One region of the Neobacillus sp. SAB-20_R2A genome, then DNA from elsewhere that is predicted to be linked to it. Evidence: a T-box and tRNA genes for the amino acid it is inferred to sense, from the RefSeq annotation. Region 1 holds a T-box; the other holds one or more tRNA genes.

Region 1 (8,092 bases):
GTTCCGCGACGCCGAACTGTTTGAACTAATTACAAGCGGGAACATTGCCTATGAGCTTTGCCGGCCATGCGAATTATATGGATTTTGGTATGCCAAGCTGCTTGCCCAGCGGCTATCAAGCGCCATCCTGCGCTGCTTCCCAATATTAATCGTCGCCTTTTTCTTGCCAAGTCCTTATAGGATGACTCTGCCGCCAAGCTTCACCGCATTTATCTTATTCTTAGGTTCTTTAATACTGGGCCTATTACTGTTAGTAGCGGTCTCAATGTTCATGTATATATCCGTTTTTATCACAAAGTCACCGACCGGTTCGCTGCTATTATTCAGTGTGCTCGGTGAATTTTTCGCCGGGTTAATTATCCCCATACCATTGATGCCCGAGTGGCTGCAAAATATTGCCTACATCCTGCCGTTTCGCTGGACCGCCGATTTTCCATTCAGGGTCTACTCGGGGCACATTCCGCAGCATGAAGCGCTCATCGGAATCGTCATTCAGCTAGTTTATCTTCTCGTACTAGTTTGGTCGGGCAGGCTAGCGTTAAACAGAGTCCTAAATCAAGTAGTTGTCCAAGGCGGGTGAAAATAGGTGGGGTTATATTTTAAGTATTTAAAAATTCTTTTTAAATCACAGATGCAATATCGGGCTTCGTTTTGGCTGTTAGCAATAGGCCAGTTCTTTATTCCATTTTCCATTTTTGCAGGGCTTTACTTATTATTTGAACGCTTCGGGCAAATAAAAGGCTGGCAATTTTTCGAGGTTGCGCTTTGCTTTGCGGTAATTCACATGGCATTCAGTATAAGCGAGTGTTTTGCCCGGGGGTTTGATACGTTTTCGGGGCTGGTGGTCAGAGGGGAGTTTGACCGCCTGCTGGTGAGGCCGCGGAGCACGTTCCTTCAGGTCCTTGGGTCAAAATTTGAATTCACGAAATTCGGTCGGCTGCTGCAAAGTCTAATTGTCTTGGCTTGGACCCTAGACAATCTCACTATCGGATGGACTGCGGCAAAAATCATTACCCTATTCCTGATGATTACCAGCGGCGTTCTCATTTTCACAGGCATCTACATTCTTCAGGCGACGCTGTGCTTTTGGACGGTACAAGATTTGGAGGTGGCTAATATTTTTACCGACGGCGGCCGGGAGATGGCACAGTACCCGCTAAATATTTATCAAAAATGGGTGACCCGCTTTTTTACGTATGTCATCCCTTTTGGGACGGTTAACTATTTGCCGCTTATGTACCTTCTTGGAAAAACAACGGGCAGCGCCATTTACTTTATGCTGCTCCCTGTACTGGGCAGCCTGTTTATCCTGCCATGCCTGCTAATCTGGCAATTTGGTGTTAGGCGCTATCGATCAACAGGTTCGTAAACTGAGGAAAAATTCCTGGTCAACCCCCTGATTAGTTAATTAAACGTTTGAATAGTATAGTACCGTTTTTAATTAAACGATTGAATAGCATATCATAAAAAAAGGAGTACCCCATTAATACAGAAGTTTCCCCCATTACAAAATTTAATTAAACGTTTGAATAGTAAAGCACATTTGCCTAGCCGCTTTAATCAAACGTTTGAATAGTATAGTACAAACAGAAACGCCTGGATTTTTATCCAAGCGTTTCTATTTGCTATTAAATATTAAAGCTCTTCATATTTCGTCCGGTTTGGAATGTTTTGTTCTCCTGCTATGTTTTGCATAAATTTAAGTCTCGGAACAAACCGGTGCACAACTAGAGCAGATATGATACTAAGGATAGCAGCGACCAAAACATCCCCTGGATAATGAACCCCTACCCATATCCGCGAAAACCCTACAAGCACAGCCAACAGGATCCACAAGAAACTCCAGCCTCTCCTGAAAAGCCAGAACGTTACGCATAGGGAGAAAAATATCATCGTATGGTCGCTGGGAAAGGAATTGTCGACTGCTTTCTCGATAAGTTTATTGACGTTGGACAGTTCAGCGAAGGGTTGATTATTGGAGTGGAGCATTCCTGCTAGTTTTCCTAGACCTTCTGCCATTAACAAGGTGAATACCGAGCAAATGACCATCACTTTATTTTTTCGACCGCCTGTAAACAAATACAACACTAAAGCCACTATTAACACATACAGAGTGTATTCAGCGATAGCCATAATGGGAGGATTCAAAAAGTCGTATTGTTTCCCCAAATTATTAATCATTCGAAACACATTAATATTAATTTCCATAATAGACATGCTAAATTATAACCTCCGAATCTACCAGATAAAGGGATTATACTATAAAGTTAGTGAAAATGTTACCGTTAATAATGCCAAACGGGTTAAAAAATATAGGTAAATATTCCTTCACCTTTTGATACCAAAATGATATCATAATGATATAGATGGAAAATTTTTTCAAAAGGGGAGTGGTTGGGATGAAAGAGAAAGATATGTACAGAATTAATGGATTTTTGGGGATATTATTGTTTCTGTTAGTCGGGGCGGCAGCAGTATATTCCTTCAGGCAATTTACCTTGACGGAAAGTCCCGTATCTTTTATTCTCGCGGTGATTAGTGCGGTGGTGTTGTTTCTCCTGCTTTCCGGGTTCACTGTCATTCAACCGAATCAAGCAAAGGTATTTACTTTATTTGGCCGCTACCTTGGGGTGATCAAACATGAAGGGTTTTGGTTGACGCTTCCTTTAACGATAAGAAAAACAGTATCCCTGAGGGTAATAAACTTTAATAGTGATAAATTAAAGGTAAATGATTTGGAAGGAAACCCGATTGAAATCGCTGCGGTAGTTGTATATAAGGTGTTTGATTCTGCCAAAGCCGTTTTTGATGTTGAAAACTACAAAACGTTTGTGCATACGCAAAGTGAAACAGGCCTGCGCCATATTGCCAGCCAGTACCCATATGATAATGTCAACAATGATTATGAAGTATCGTTAAGGCAGCACTCGGATGAGGTTGGTGACGAGTTGACAAAGGACCTGCAGAAACGCTTGGAATTGGCCGGAGTGGAGATTATTGAAGCAAGGATCATGCATCTGGCGTATTCGAGTGAAATTGCCCATGCGATGCTGCAAAGACAGCAGGCCAAAGCGGTCCTCGCAGCGCGCAAGGTCATTGTGGAAGGTGCCGTATCCATGGTCAAATCGGCAATTGATCAATTAAAGGATGAAGGAATTGTCGAATTGGATGAGGAAAAGAAAGCGCAAATGGTGAATAATTTAATGGTTGCCATCGTTTCTGATAAAGGCAGTCAGCCCGTAATTAATACAGGATCGATTTATTAAGGTAGTGATAATGTGGCCGATAAGAAGCGTTTTCTACTACGCGTTGATCAGAAAATATATGATGCCTTGGAGAAATGGGCAGATGATGAATTCCGCAGTGTGAATGCCCAGATTGAGCTGATTATAAAAAAAGCATTAAAGGATGCCGGAAGATTAAAAAACTCAAAGACGTCCAGAGAAAAAGAAGAAGATTAAAACCGGAGGCAAACCGCCTCCGGTTTTTTAACAGCAGAGTGTCTGAGATTGACACTGTACGATTTTATAATTATTGACTAGCCAAATTTCCGCAAGTTTGACAGCCTTCCAAAAACCTTCCAGATAAATTTGAAACCGAATTCAGGCTGTGCTATAGTAAAAGCATATTAATTGACCGTAGAACGAAATTAGTCAATGAGAAGGATGTGCGCTATGGCACCTGATCGCAGAAGAATGATTGTGGAGGCAGCAACTAGGTCTTTTTCCTTGTTTGGCTATAAAGCAACGACGATGGACCAAGTTGCCAAGCTTGCAAACGTCGGAAAGGGAACCATTTATACATTTTTTAAAAATAAAGAGGAGTTATTTGAAGAAATTATTTCTTCTTTGGTGAAGGAAATGATTGCGGAGGCGGATTCTGTCATTAACCCGGAATTGCCCTTTACGGAAAATGTCCATCGGGCCCTTTATCGTTTACTGGAATTCCGCTCTAGGCACCAATTAATGATTAAATTGGTACAAGAAGAGGCGGAAATGGGAACTTTAGCAGTTTCGGAAATGCTCCAGCATGTGGAGGACGAAATTATCGGTTATTTAAAGGAAAAAATCGAAACGGCTATTGCTAAGGGAGCAATCCCAGCGGTGAACCCGGAAATAACTAGCTTTCTTTTGCTAAAAATGTATATCGCATTGGTTTCGGATTGGGAAAAAAATCATGACCCGTTAAGCTCTGAGCAAATTGCGGAAATTATGAAGGTGTTTTTGTTAAAGGGGCTGCCAAGAGGAAAGTAACGCGATAAAGCACTGGGGGACAGGCCCCAGTGCTCCAGTGCTTTTAGTTTGGGTTATTTTTTGCTTAGGTTTTGCTGAGCCATTTTGACGAGTTCACGGACCATGCTGCCGCCAAGCCGGCCGCCAACCTTGCCGGCTTGTTCCGAGGTCAGCTTGCCGTTATAGCCTTTTGATAAGGGTACGCCCACTTCTTCTGCAGCCTCAAATTTGGCATCCTCAGGACGCTGTGCCTGCACGACCTTAGCCTTTAACTGATCTAACCCGCTTCTCGCCTCTGGGACCAGAATTTTGTTTCTTCTCGCCATACAAATCCCTCCTTTACGAATAGAATTTCCAGAACGGAAAAATTCATCAAAAACACCGGCAAGGACTGGATAAAACCGTTTCTTTCCAGTATAATAACCAATAATTAAGCGAATAAATTCGGTGAAAAAGAGAGTAGTTATCTCGTAAGTCCAAGCGAGTCAGGGGCGGTGGAAGCCTGATACGGAGCAGATAATGAAACGCACTTTGGAGAAGCGCCCTTGAAAATAGTAGGGGGTGCCGGAGAATCCTCCGTTAACAAAGATCAAAGCCGGTTCAGTATGAACAATTAGAGTGGTACCGCGGGAATTTCAAACTCTCGTCTCTTTAAATAGAGACGGGAGTTTTTTGCATTTATAGAAAAATGAAGGAGGTCATAGGAAATGAATTTTAAGAAAGGGCTTGCAGAAGTCTTACATCAAGCATTAGAAGGCGAATTAGCCTCCCAGAATATCGAGCAGTTAATTGAAAAACCAAAAAATCAGGACCATGGGGATTTAGCTTTCCCGTGTTTTTCACTCGCGAAACTGAAACGTAAGGCGCCAAATTTAATTGCCCAAGAGTTAAGTGAAAAAATCCAGTCTCCCACTTTTGAAAAAGTAGAAGTGGTCGGAGCCTATCTTAACGTGTTTTTAAATAAAAGGCTTGTCTCCGAACAAATCATTAACAACATTATGACTGAAAAAAGCCAGTATGGTGCCCATGTTTTTGGCCAGGGTGGCAATGTTACCATTGACATGTCATCTCCTAATATCGCAAAACCATTTTCCATGGGACATCTGCGTTCTACTGTTATTGGAAATGCGCTTGCCTTAATTGTTGAAAAGTGCGGCTACAAGCTAATCAAAATCAACCACCTAGGCGACTGGGGCACCCAGTTCGGAAAGCTGATTTCTGCCTATAAACGCTGGGGAGATGAGGAAAAGGTCAAGGCAAATCCAATCAAGGAACTGCTCGCCCTGTATATTAAATTCCATGCAGAGGCGGAAACGAATCCGGCTCTTGAAGACGAAGGACGCGGCTGGTTTAAAAAGCTTGAAGATGGCGACCAAGAAGCGCACTCCTTATGGCAATGGTTCCGTGATGAGTCCCTAAAGGAGTTCTCAAGAATTTATCAGCTTATGAACGTGGAATTTGACTCCTATGCCGGGGAGGCTTTTTACAATGATAAAATGGACCGTGTTGTCCAGCTTCTCGAGGAAAAACAGCTGCTCGTGGAATCTGACCAGGCCCAAGTTGTCGAATTGACCGAAGAGGAGCTTCCGCCATGCCTCATTAAAAAATCGGATGGAGCGACGCTGTATGCCACTCGTGATTTAGCGGCTGCTATCTACCGGAAAGAAAATTACGACTTCGCACAATCCTTATATGTCGTCGGCCATGAGCAAAGCCTTCATTTTAAACAACTGATTGCGGTATTGAATAAAGCTGGCTTCGAGTGGGCCGATAAAATGGTCCATATTCCATTTGGGATGATGCTAAAAGACGGCAAGAAAATGTCAACCCGTAAAGGCAAGGTTGTCCTCCTGGAGGAAGTTTTGAACGAATCAATCGCGATGGCCCGGCATAATATTGAGGAAAAAAATCCAAATCTGGCAGACAAAGATGGTGTGGCCAAACAGGTCGGTGTCGGTGCAGTTATTTTTCACGACCTAAAAAACAACCGGATGAATGATATTGAATTCTCCTTAGAGGAAATGCTTCGTTTTGAAGGGGAAACCGGCCCTTATGTTCAATATACATTTGCGAGAGCCAGCTCAATATTACGCAAAGCTGGATGGAAGGCGGAATCGGCACCGGCGTCCGTATACCAGACTACATGGGAAAACGAGTGGAAGGTAATCAGCATGTTAATGGAATTCTCCAACGCCATTAAGCGCGCGTGCGAAAATTATGATCCATCCCAAGTCGCAAAATACATTGTTGACCTTGCTCAAGTCTTCAATAAATACTATGCGGAAGTTAAAGTACTCGAGCAGAGCGAGGAGCAAAATGCACGCCTGGCACTTGTTTATTCTGTAACAGTCGTTCTTAAAGAAGGTTTGCGTCTCTTAGGGATTGAGGCGCCTGAAGAAATGTAAAGCATTTCACTTAACCATTGGTTAAAAATGGGATACAATAAAAGTTAGATTAATGATTGGAGGGCTAAGGGATGAGTGAGGTATTATTAAAAAGTTTTGCAACAGCGAGGAATTACCTGCTAAAAAATGTTGAGGTGCTGGATCAAAACATTGTAGATATCCAGCCGGAAGGATTCAATAATACAATCCACTGGCATGTGGGCCATGTGTTAACTGTTGCCGAACAATTTATGTTTGGCTTTCCGAAAAAGTCAGCTAATTTACCAGCCAATTATTTAGAACTATTTGGCAACGGTACAAAACCGGCTGATTGGAATGGTGAAGTCCCATCTGTCCAGGAATTGACGGTTCAGTTAAAGGAACAATTTGAACGAATTCAAGGAATTCCGGTTGAAAGTTTCGCAGAGAAACTTAAAACACCATTTCTTGGTCAAGAAACGTACGGCGAATTGACGAGCTTTGCCATCTTCCATGAGTCCATGCATTTAGGGCAAATTTCAGCGATGAAACGAGTTGTCCAAGCGGCTGCTCAAGTGAAATAAATAAAAAGTGAAATTTCGTTTCTGCTCTAGTAGAAACGATTTTTCGTTATAATAGGGAAACATAGAAAAAAGAGAGGACGTCTAACAATCTTTATGGATAATCAGCAGGAAAGACTGAAAGAAAGAATTTGGACAAAGGATTTTGTCCTTATCATATTCGCAAACTTTTTTATCTTCCTTGGATTTCAAATGACCTTGCCAACGATTCCGCTCTTTGTTGAGAAACTAGGCGGCAATGACCAGTTAATTGGTTTCGTCATTGGTATTTTTACCTTTTCTGCACTGCTTCTCCGCCCTTTTGCGGGGCAAGCACTGGAAACAAAGGGGAGAGGCTTCGTATACTTATTGGGGTTGGCCGTTTTTGTCCTATCAGTGGGATCCTTTGGCTTCCTGACAAGCATTGCCTTCTTATTTGTGATGCGTGTTGTCCAAGGGGTGGGCTGGGGCCTTTCTACCACCGCATCGGGAACCATCGCCACCGATTTAATTCCGGCATCCCGGCGCGGGGAGGGGATGGGCTATTATGGGCTGTCGGGGAATCTGGCCCTTGCCTTTGGTCCGGCGCTAGGTTTGGTTTTAGCCGGGGTATTGAAGTTTGAAACATTTTTTCTAATTTGTTCGGGTTTAGGGCTGATTGCCTTATTATTGTCATCAAGAATAACCTATAAAAAGGTGGAGCCGAGACAGGAAAAGCCAAAGGGGAGACTTAATTTTTACGAAAAGAGCGCTCTAAAGCCATCGATGCTGATGTTCTTTTTAACCGTTACCTTTGGTGGTATTGCGTCATTCCTCCCCCTTTATACGGCCCAAAAACAGATTGAAGGAATTGAATGGTATTTTCTGATTTATGCCATTGCCTTAATGATTACGAGAACCTTTGCAGGACAGTTATACGATCGGAAGGGGCATCAGG
Region 2 (8,092 bases), 1.5 Mb from region 1:
AAGCTGAAGGTTCATGCCTTGCATTTGCAGACGTTGTTCAAAATCTTGAAGAAGACGATTTACTTCGTTGTCAATCATCACTTCTGGAAGTTCAACTTGAGCATTTTCAGCAGCTTTTTCCACTAGTGTATCTTGTAAGTTATGTTCTGCATCATGCTTTTTGCTGTCTTCTAAACGAGTTTTGATTTTCTCTTTTAATGCATCTAAAGTTTCAACTTCATCGTCTACGTCTTTAGCAAACTCGTCATCTAATGCAGGAAGTTCTTTACCTTTGATTTCGTGAACAGTTGTTTTGAACACAGCTGGTTTACCTGCAAGCTCTGCTGCATGGTATTCTTCAGGGAAAGTTACTTCTACATCTTTAGATTCGCCGGCAGCAACGCCCACGAGTTGTTCTTCAAAGCCAGGAATGAAAGAGCCTGAACCTAGTTCAAGAGAGTAGTTTTCACCTTTGCCGCCTTCGAATGCTTCGCCATCAACAAAGCCTTCAAAGTCGATTACAACTGTGTCGCCAAGTACAGCAGTTCCTTCTTCTTTTACAACAAGCTCAGCATGACGATTTTGAAGAGCTTCTAATTCTTTTTGCACATCTTCTTCTGAAACAGTGGTGTCAAGCTCTTCTACTTCAAGGCCTTTGTATTCGCCTAAAGTTACTTCAGGTTTTACTTGAACAGTTGCCTTGAAAGTAAAGTCTTTGTCTTTGCCCATTTGCTCAAGGTCAAAATCAACATTTTCAGGCTGAGCAATTGGCTCGATACCAGTTTCATCGATAGCAGTCATGTATGCATCTGGAAAAATAAAATCTAATGCATCTTGGTATAGAGCTTCTACACCAAAGCGCTTTTCAAACATTCCACGAGGCATTTTCCCTTTACGGAAGCCTGGAACATTGATTTGTTTTACTACTTTTTTGAAAGCCGCGTCTAAACCTTCGTTTACTTTATCTGCACTTACATCAATTGTAAGGACACCGCGGTTTCCTTCTAACTTTTCCCATTTTGCAGTCATTCTTTTCCCTCCAACATCTATTACTCATTTCATTCGTAACGAATTTAGATTCGGAATATGTCTTGTCCACGAAGCCATTTTCCACTTTTTTTGCTGTAAAATAGTTTTTTACACAATGCAACCCTTACATTATAACACAGGATTTGTTTCTTTCAACAGCGAAGGTTATAGATTAGGATAAGAAATTTTCTCAATTTCTTCTATTTCCTGTATAGCAAGGGTGATTTCAACCGGCGATACGTCATAGTCTTTAGATAATTCATTTATTTCCGAGTTTATCCCCATATATTCCTGCGCCAAATATTGAAAGCCAGCAGCCCAGGCAGCCGGGGTCTCTGGCTCCAGTTCGAATGGGTAGCTGGTAAAGAAAATACGCTCTACCATTTCACTGATGCTTGCAAACAGAACGGGATTGCTGCTTTCAAGCCGATTCTCAAGCAGTTCTTTAATAGAGATCATTTTCGGCTGATGTCTTACATCTGCTATTCCTGTCGGATTTATGGTTATTTCTTCCGAAAATTTAACCATTTTTATGTTTTTGTCGACTTCCTGCTCTTTTAAAAGAGTTAATAGGATTGTTTTTAAAAAGGGATGGCCTATTTCCGCTTTTAAGTAATCTTCTATTTCGGGGACATAAGGCCTGATGTTTTTATCTGAAAGTCTTGAAATGGCCAGCATTTGCTCGTTCAGACTGGTTAAGGATAATAGATTTAATGAATCCGGATCGGTATCCTCCTCCGGCTCTTCACTCCTCAGATCAAGGCTTTTGTTCTCTGCCATTTTTCGGCTGAATTGGAGAAGGGTTAAGAAATGCTCCAGTCTTTCCGGCGGAATCTCTTTTTCCTCCAAGAGCGCCTCAATAGTTGAGACGATTTCCTGATATTCATGAAGCTGAATAAGCACTGTTACGTATAAATCCACCAATTGAAAATAGTCACCGATTCCCTTATGAAGCAATTCCTTTGCAAGGACCTTTGCCTTTTGAAAATTCCCAGCCTCAAAATAGGCAAGGACCAGGCCGATTAAAACATCATCGTTATCCTGATCCAATTCTTTCGCCTCTTCGAGAAGCCTGATGGCTTCAGTATATTTTTTATTTTGCAGGCTTTCTAAGCCTTTGTCCGTTAATCTTTTTTCCATTCCGGGGAAAAAAATCACGTTATCTATTTTTTTCACTTTTTCCCGCTTTTTCATAAGAATCCGTCCTTGTAGGTTATCATTGGAAAATAGTGTAACATAATTAACGCATAAAAAAAACTCACCTGATCAGGTGAGTATATATTTTGGTATGTAGTAGTGGCGTCCCAGGAGAGATTCGAACTCCCGACCGCACGCTTAGAAGGCGTGTGCTCTATCCAGCTGAGCTACTGGGACATAATCAGTAATCAAAGACAAGATTTATTATATTACCTTAGTATTTTATTGTCAACAGATTATAAATTTTTTCTGAGAAATAATTGGGGGGCGCTCCCCCCATTATTAATTAACCTTGAAATCACGAGCCAATCCCGGTATGTCCTTGCCGTTTAATTCATAAACAGTCATCCTGACGGAATTCTCCTGCAAGTCAAGGATCACGTATGTTTTTTCAACACGCTGGCGTGGGAGGCGGATGCTGCCTGGGTTCAGGTACAGGGTACCGTCGATCACCTCTGCCCCCAGGATATGCGAATGCCCAAAACAGACAATATCAGCACCAGATTCTTGAGCTTTGTAGGTTAATTTCATCAACGAAGTTTTGACCGAATATCGATGGCCATGGGTAATGAAAATCTTTTTTCCAGCGAGGTCCGTTACCAGCTCCAGCGGGAATCCGCCAAAATCACAATTTCCGCCAACCGTAAAATACCCCATTAAGGACTTGTGGTCCGGGTCCAACTGGGAATCACCGCAATGAATCATTAAATCGACATCGGCCATGTGCCTTTCCCTGATTACCTCAAGCTCCTTCGTCATACCGTGGCTGTCGCTTACGACCAATACCTTGCTCATTTGCCTTCAGCGCTTTCCAGCTTCGAATCTAGCACCGAATCCAATTTCATTAACGCATTCGCCCGATGGCTGATTTTATTTTTTTCATCAGCAGATAGCTCTGCCATTGCTACTCCCTTTTCCGGCACAAAGAAAACCGGGTCATAGCCGAAGCCGTTGGTACCCCTTGGCTCTTCCAATATCCGGCCTTCACAGGTACCTGACACCGTAAACGTCTCCTGACCAGGGATGGCAACTGCTAAAGCACAATAGAAGCGGGCTGTTCTCTGCTCCTCAGGAACACCCTCTAGCTCCGCAAGTACCTTATTCGTGTTATTTAAGTCATTTTTCGGTTCCCCAGCATAGCGGGCCGAATAGATGCCCGGACGGCCCTCAAGCGCGTCAACGATTAGTCCGGAATCATCGCCAATTACCATTTTCCCAAGTGCCTTCGAAATGGTTTCCGCCTTTAATGTGGCATTTTCCTCAAAGGTTGTCCCGGTTTCTTCTACCTCCGGAAGCTCCGGAAAGTCCAGCAACGTCCGCACGGTAATTCCCCTGCTTGCAAAAATATGCTCAAACTCCCTGGCCTTTCCGGGATTTTTCGTGGCAATGATAACTTCATTCATATGAATCTCCTCTATTTCTTTCTGCGATTTTCAATTTTTTGCATAATTTCCTCACCAAGGGCCGCCTTTTGCTGTTCAAACAGCTCCATGAGCCCCTCTTGAGCAGCACCAAGCAACCCTTGGAGATCATTGTAGGAAAATGTCGCTTCCTCACCCGTTCCCTGCAACTCAACAAATTCGCCGCTGCCTGTCATGACAACATTCATATCGACCTGTGCCTTGGAATCCTCTATGTAATTCAAATCTAACACTACTTGGCCGCCCTCTAAAATTCCGACACTTGTTGCTGCTAAATAATCAGTAATCGGAAATTTCGATAATGATTTTTTCCCAGAAAACGACTGTAAGGCAAGAGACAAAGCCACAAAAGCCCCCGTTATCGAAGCTGTTCTTGTTCCGCCGTCCGCCTGAATGACATCACAGTCAATCCAAACAGTTCGCTCGCCCAGCGCTTCAAGATCCACTACCGCTCTTAAGGCACGGCCGATTAATCGCTGGATTTCCATTGTCCGGCCGGTAACTTTGCCTTTCGAGGACTCTCGGATATTCCTTGTTTCCGTTGCCCGGGGAAGCATCGCATATTCCGCGGTGATCCAGCCTTTGCCTTGCCCTCTCATAAACGGCGGGACTTTATCCTCAATGCTAGCGGTACAAATCACCTTTGTATTGCCGACTGAAATAAGGACCGAGCCTTCCGGATGCATTAAATAATTGGTTTCAATATGTACGGGTCTTAATTGCAATGGCTCTCTTCCGTCTGCACGCGCCATATCCCAAACTCCTCCTCCGTGGTCACTGTAAGGGACTCTCCCCCCTTACAAAAACACTAAATACAAAATAGAAAGAGGCGGCAGTCAGCCAACCTCTTTGATTGTCATTATATAGTATAACAAAAATTATTTTTTAAAAACTACCTGTATTGACTTTTTCTGGGCGGGTAACCGGTGCAGAAAGCTTCTTACCCTTGTCATTCTTCAATTCCGCTTTACCGTCAACTAAAACAGCTACCTTTTGTACGCCCTTCTGTTCAGTCAAGGAAAGCACAAGTGTATCCAATAGGTTCTGCGAAATCACTTTCTCTTCAAAGCTGCCGTAAATATTTTTGTTAAAGTTTAAGGTTACAGTTCCGTCCTGATATTTCGGTGTTTCATTTAGTTTAACATCAGTCATAAATTCGGAAACAAGGTTCGACTTTTCACTTGGGCCCTTGATTAATTCATTGACTGCCGCTGTGATTGGATCCTTCTCACTTGCTTTCACCCTGCGGGTAACTGGCACATAATAGTAGGAGCCTTCTTCACCGCCAATAAAGTATACAGTAATTGGCTTCGTATTCGTGATATCCACTACATCCTTTGTATCTAAGTTGATGCCTGTTGCCCTGGAAAGCTTTTCGCTGATTGGCGTTCCTTTTACAGGCATTTCCGTTAATTCATGACCGTTCATTTTCAGCTTAACAGAATTGACACCATCAAACTGCGTCAGGGTCCAGGTGACTGACTGAAGGATTTTCAATTCATCCTCAGGCTGATAGTTTTTGAATTCCTTTGAAAAATCAACAACTGCAACCCCATCTTTAATATTAACCGATGGTTTTGTATCCTCAGGCAGAACGGCTCTAAAATCATTCGGCAGCATATCCGTTACAGGTCCGTTCACCACTAAGTAATCCAGCGCCTGTTTAGCGACTGATTTGGTTTTTGGAAGATTTAATGTTTGCGGGACAACATAACCATTCTTGTCAATGAGATATAGCTCCGTTTTCAACACATTCTCTGCATTTTCCTTCTTTACGGCCGCTGTTTCCTTATTGATGTTCTTCTCACTCGTTGTCGTCACCGTTTTTGGCGGATCAATCTTCTTTTGTGTTTCACTGCCAAATAGGCCGCAGCCGGATAGCACAACCGTGGAAGTGAGCACAGCCAGGCCAAGAATTTTTGCTTTATTTTTGAACATATTTTTCCCCCCTAAGACTGTTTGTACTATCATGTATACGAGCCTATGAAAAATTTAGACCGCCTCGAAAAGAAAAATAGGACAAATTCATTAAATTTTTTTCAATAAAAAATAGAGCCCTTTAAGGACTCTATTTTACAATTTTATTTTTTTCACATTTTCAATAGGGGTGCCGAGCCATTGCGACGCTATTTTTGAGAAAATCCAAGTGGAGCCAGTCGTATAGAATTCATGTTCTGGTGCCTGCTCGTCTGATTCAAGGAGTCCTTTATATTGGAGAATGGCGCTAATCTCCCTGGCCGTTTCATCACCTGAGCTAATGACACTAACCTTTTCACCCATGAATTTTTTAATCAACGGTTCGAGCAGTGGATAGTGGGTGCACCCCAATATAAGCGTATCCAGGTTTTGATTCAATAAAGGCTGCAGCGCTTCATCCACAATTTTCGCAGCAATCGGCCCATCGTATTCACCGCTTTCCACTAGCGGCACAAACTTGGGGCAGGATTGACTTTTGACAAAAAGACGGCTGTTAAGTGATTTTAATGCCTTTTCGTAGGCACCGCTTTTAACAGTTCCATCTGTCCCAATAATTCCGACACGATAGTTTTTTGTCCGCTTTATTGCCGCTCTTGCTCCAGGGTTAATGACCCCTAGCACAGGAATCGATAATTCCCTGCGGATATCGTCGAGCGCAGCTGCTGTTGCCGTATTGCAGGCAATTACCAGCATTTTTATATTTTTTTCTAATAAAAAGTGGGTCAATTCCCATGTAAATCTTTTTACTTCTTTCGTCGATCTTGGGCCGTAGGGACAGCGCGCGGTATCACCCAAATAGATGATTTTCTCGTTTGGCAGCTGTCTCATGACCTCTTTAGCAACAGTCAGGCCGCCGACACCAGAATCTATAACACCAATTGCTTGCTTCAAACTTTTCGCCTCATTTTGCTGTTAGCAACTTCTTTATATTCGAACGCATCATATCAACTGCGTTCATAAACGAACCTCTGGCTCGCCAATCCGTCTACTGGACTTACTTCATTTCCTGATGCAGTTTTATTAAGTTGTTTTGCAAGAGTTGAATTTCTTCCTTATTGAAGTTTTTTAAGACTTCTTCAAGATAGACTTGACGCTTTTTAATCACTTCATCAATGATTCTCTTGCCTTCTTCGAGAAGATGGATTCTCACAACACGGCGATCGTTTGTATCTTTCACCCGCTCTACCAAAAGATTTTTCTCCATACGGTCGACCAGATCAGTGGTAGTACTGCAGGCTAAATACATTTTAGTAGAGAGCTCGCCAATTGTCATATCTCCGTCTTCAAAAAGCCATTGCAGGGCAACGAATTGGGGAGGAGTAATTTTATAATTACTCAACATCTCTCTTCCCTTTTGCTTAATGATGCCTGATATATACCGTAGTTCTTTTTCGATATTTGCGACAACGTCCCCAGTCATTTTTTGGGAATTTTCGAGTTTCATTTGTTCTACACTCCTAAAATAGGCTTCTCCTCATGACATGACCAAATAAAAATACTTTTCAAGCTTGTACTTATTGTCTACTTTTTTCAGGAAAATTTCAAGCCGGAACTGTCTTGTCAGCTTCTCAAAAAAACTGGCAAGATGAAGGTGCTTCATCTTGCCAGTTGGATTATTCGATCTCTTCCAGCTTTCCAAAGGAGCCAAAAAATTCGTAATGGATCCGCTCTTCTGGAACTCCCCATTGTTTTAAAGCTTTATTAACCACTTTCATGAAAGGCTCAGGTCCGCAGAAATAAAAATCGGCATCCTTCGTTGGTAAACTTTGCTGCAGCCACTCCAGGCTAAAAAATCCTTCTTTATCGTAATTTTTCATTTCTTTATCTTCTTCTGATGGTTTTTCATAAATAACGAAGGAGTGGACATTCTTATGTCCAGCTGCCAGGTCATTTACATGGGCTCTGAAGGCATGCAGTTGGCTGTTTATAGCTGCATGGATATAATAAATTTCCCGATTTGGGCCTTCGTTTACGGTTGTGTTTAACATGGCCATCATTGGAGTAAGACCAACCCCGCCGCTAATTAATACTAATGGAAGACTCGTGTCCAAATCTAAATAAAAATCACCGGCAGGTGCGGTAATCGGAATCGTATCTCCCTCTTTTACATGAGCATGCAAATAGGTGGAAACAATCCCAGCAGGAATGTTATCCCCTTTTGGGTCTTCCCGTTTTACACTGATTCGGTAATAATTCTGACCTGGACGATCTGATAAACTATATTGACGTAAATGGGTGTATTGTTCACCGGGAATCTCCAGTTTTACGGTAATGTATTGACCGGGAATATAGCTGGCAATTTCCTTACCGTCTTGCGGCTTTAAGTAAAACGACGTGATGACGTCGCTTTCTTTCACCTTTTTTTCCACAACAAAATTCCGGTAGCCGGCCCAGCCGCCAGGCATTGTCTCCGCCGTTTTATACATTTTATTTTCCATTCTAATAAACACATCTGCGATGACCCCATATGCATCCGCCCATGCATCGAT

Evidence for each region. A T-box is a leader RNA that pairs with one kind of tRNA and senses whether it is charged. The one in region 1 lies ahead of argS (arginine--tRNA ligase), so its partner is inferred to be a tRNA-Arg.
Region 2: it has a tRNA-Arg gene. The T-box ahead of argS (arginine--tRNA ligase) is inferred to sense a tRNA for this amino acid. The anticodon was not compared.

Annotation. Positions count from the first base shown of each region.
Region 1 covers NZ_CP145895.1:209,732-217,823, forward strand. Annotated here, with positions in the region: gene V5M37_RS01140 (ABC transporter permease) at 1-580, shown strand, start outside; gene V5M37_RS01145 (ABC transporter permease) at 587-1,369, shown strand; gene V5M37_RS01150 (undecaprenyl-diphosphatase) at 1,636-2,217, opposite strand; gene V5M37_RS01155 (SPFH domain-containing protein) at 2,400-3,266, shown strand; gene V5M37_RS01160 (Arc family DNA-binding protein) at 3,279-3,461, shown strand; gene V5M37_RS01165 (TetR/AcrR family transcriptional regulator) at 3,675-4,253, shown strand; gene V5M37_RS01170 (alpha/beta-type small acid-soluble spore protein) at 4,307-4,558, opposite strand; T-box leader at 4,671-4,886, shown strand; gene argS (arginine--tRNA ligase) at 4,940-6,637, shown strand; gene V5M37_RS01180 (DinB family protein) at 6,709-7,179, shown strand; gene V5M37_RS01185 (MFS transporter) at 7,273-8,092, shown strand, end outside.
Region 2 covers NZ_CP145895.1:4,611,582-4,619,673, forward strand. Annotated here, with positions in the region: gene tig (trigger factor) at 1-1,008, opposite strand, end outside; gene V5M37_RS22665 (tetratricopeptide repeat protein) at 1,174-2,202, opposite strand; tRNA gene V5M37_RS22670 (tRNA-Arg) at 2,306-2,382, opposite strand; gene V5M37_RS22675 (metallophosphoesterase family protein) at 2,488-3,000, opposite strand; gene V5M37_RS22680 (XTP/dITP diphosphatase) at 2,997-3,608, opposite strand; gene rph (ribonuclease PH) at 3,620-4,378, opposite strand; gene V5M37_RS22690 (GerMN domain-containing protein) at 4,512-5,564, opposite strand; gene racE (glutamate racemase) at 5,700-6,494, opposite strand; gene V5M37_RS22700 (MarR family winged helix-turn-helix transcriptional regulator) at 6,598-7,047, opposite strand; gene hmpA (NO-inducible flavohemoprotein) at 7,217-8,092, opposite strand, start outside.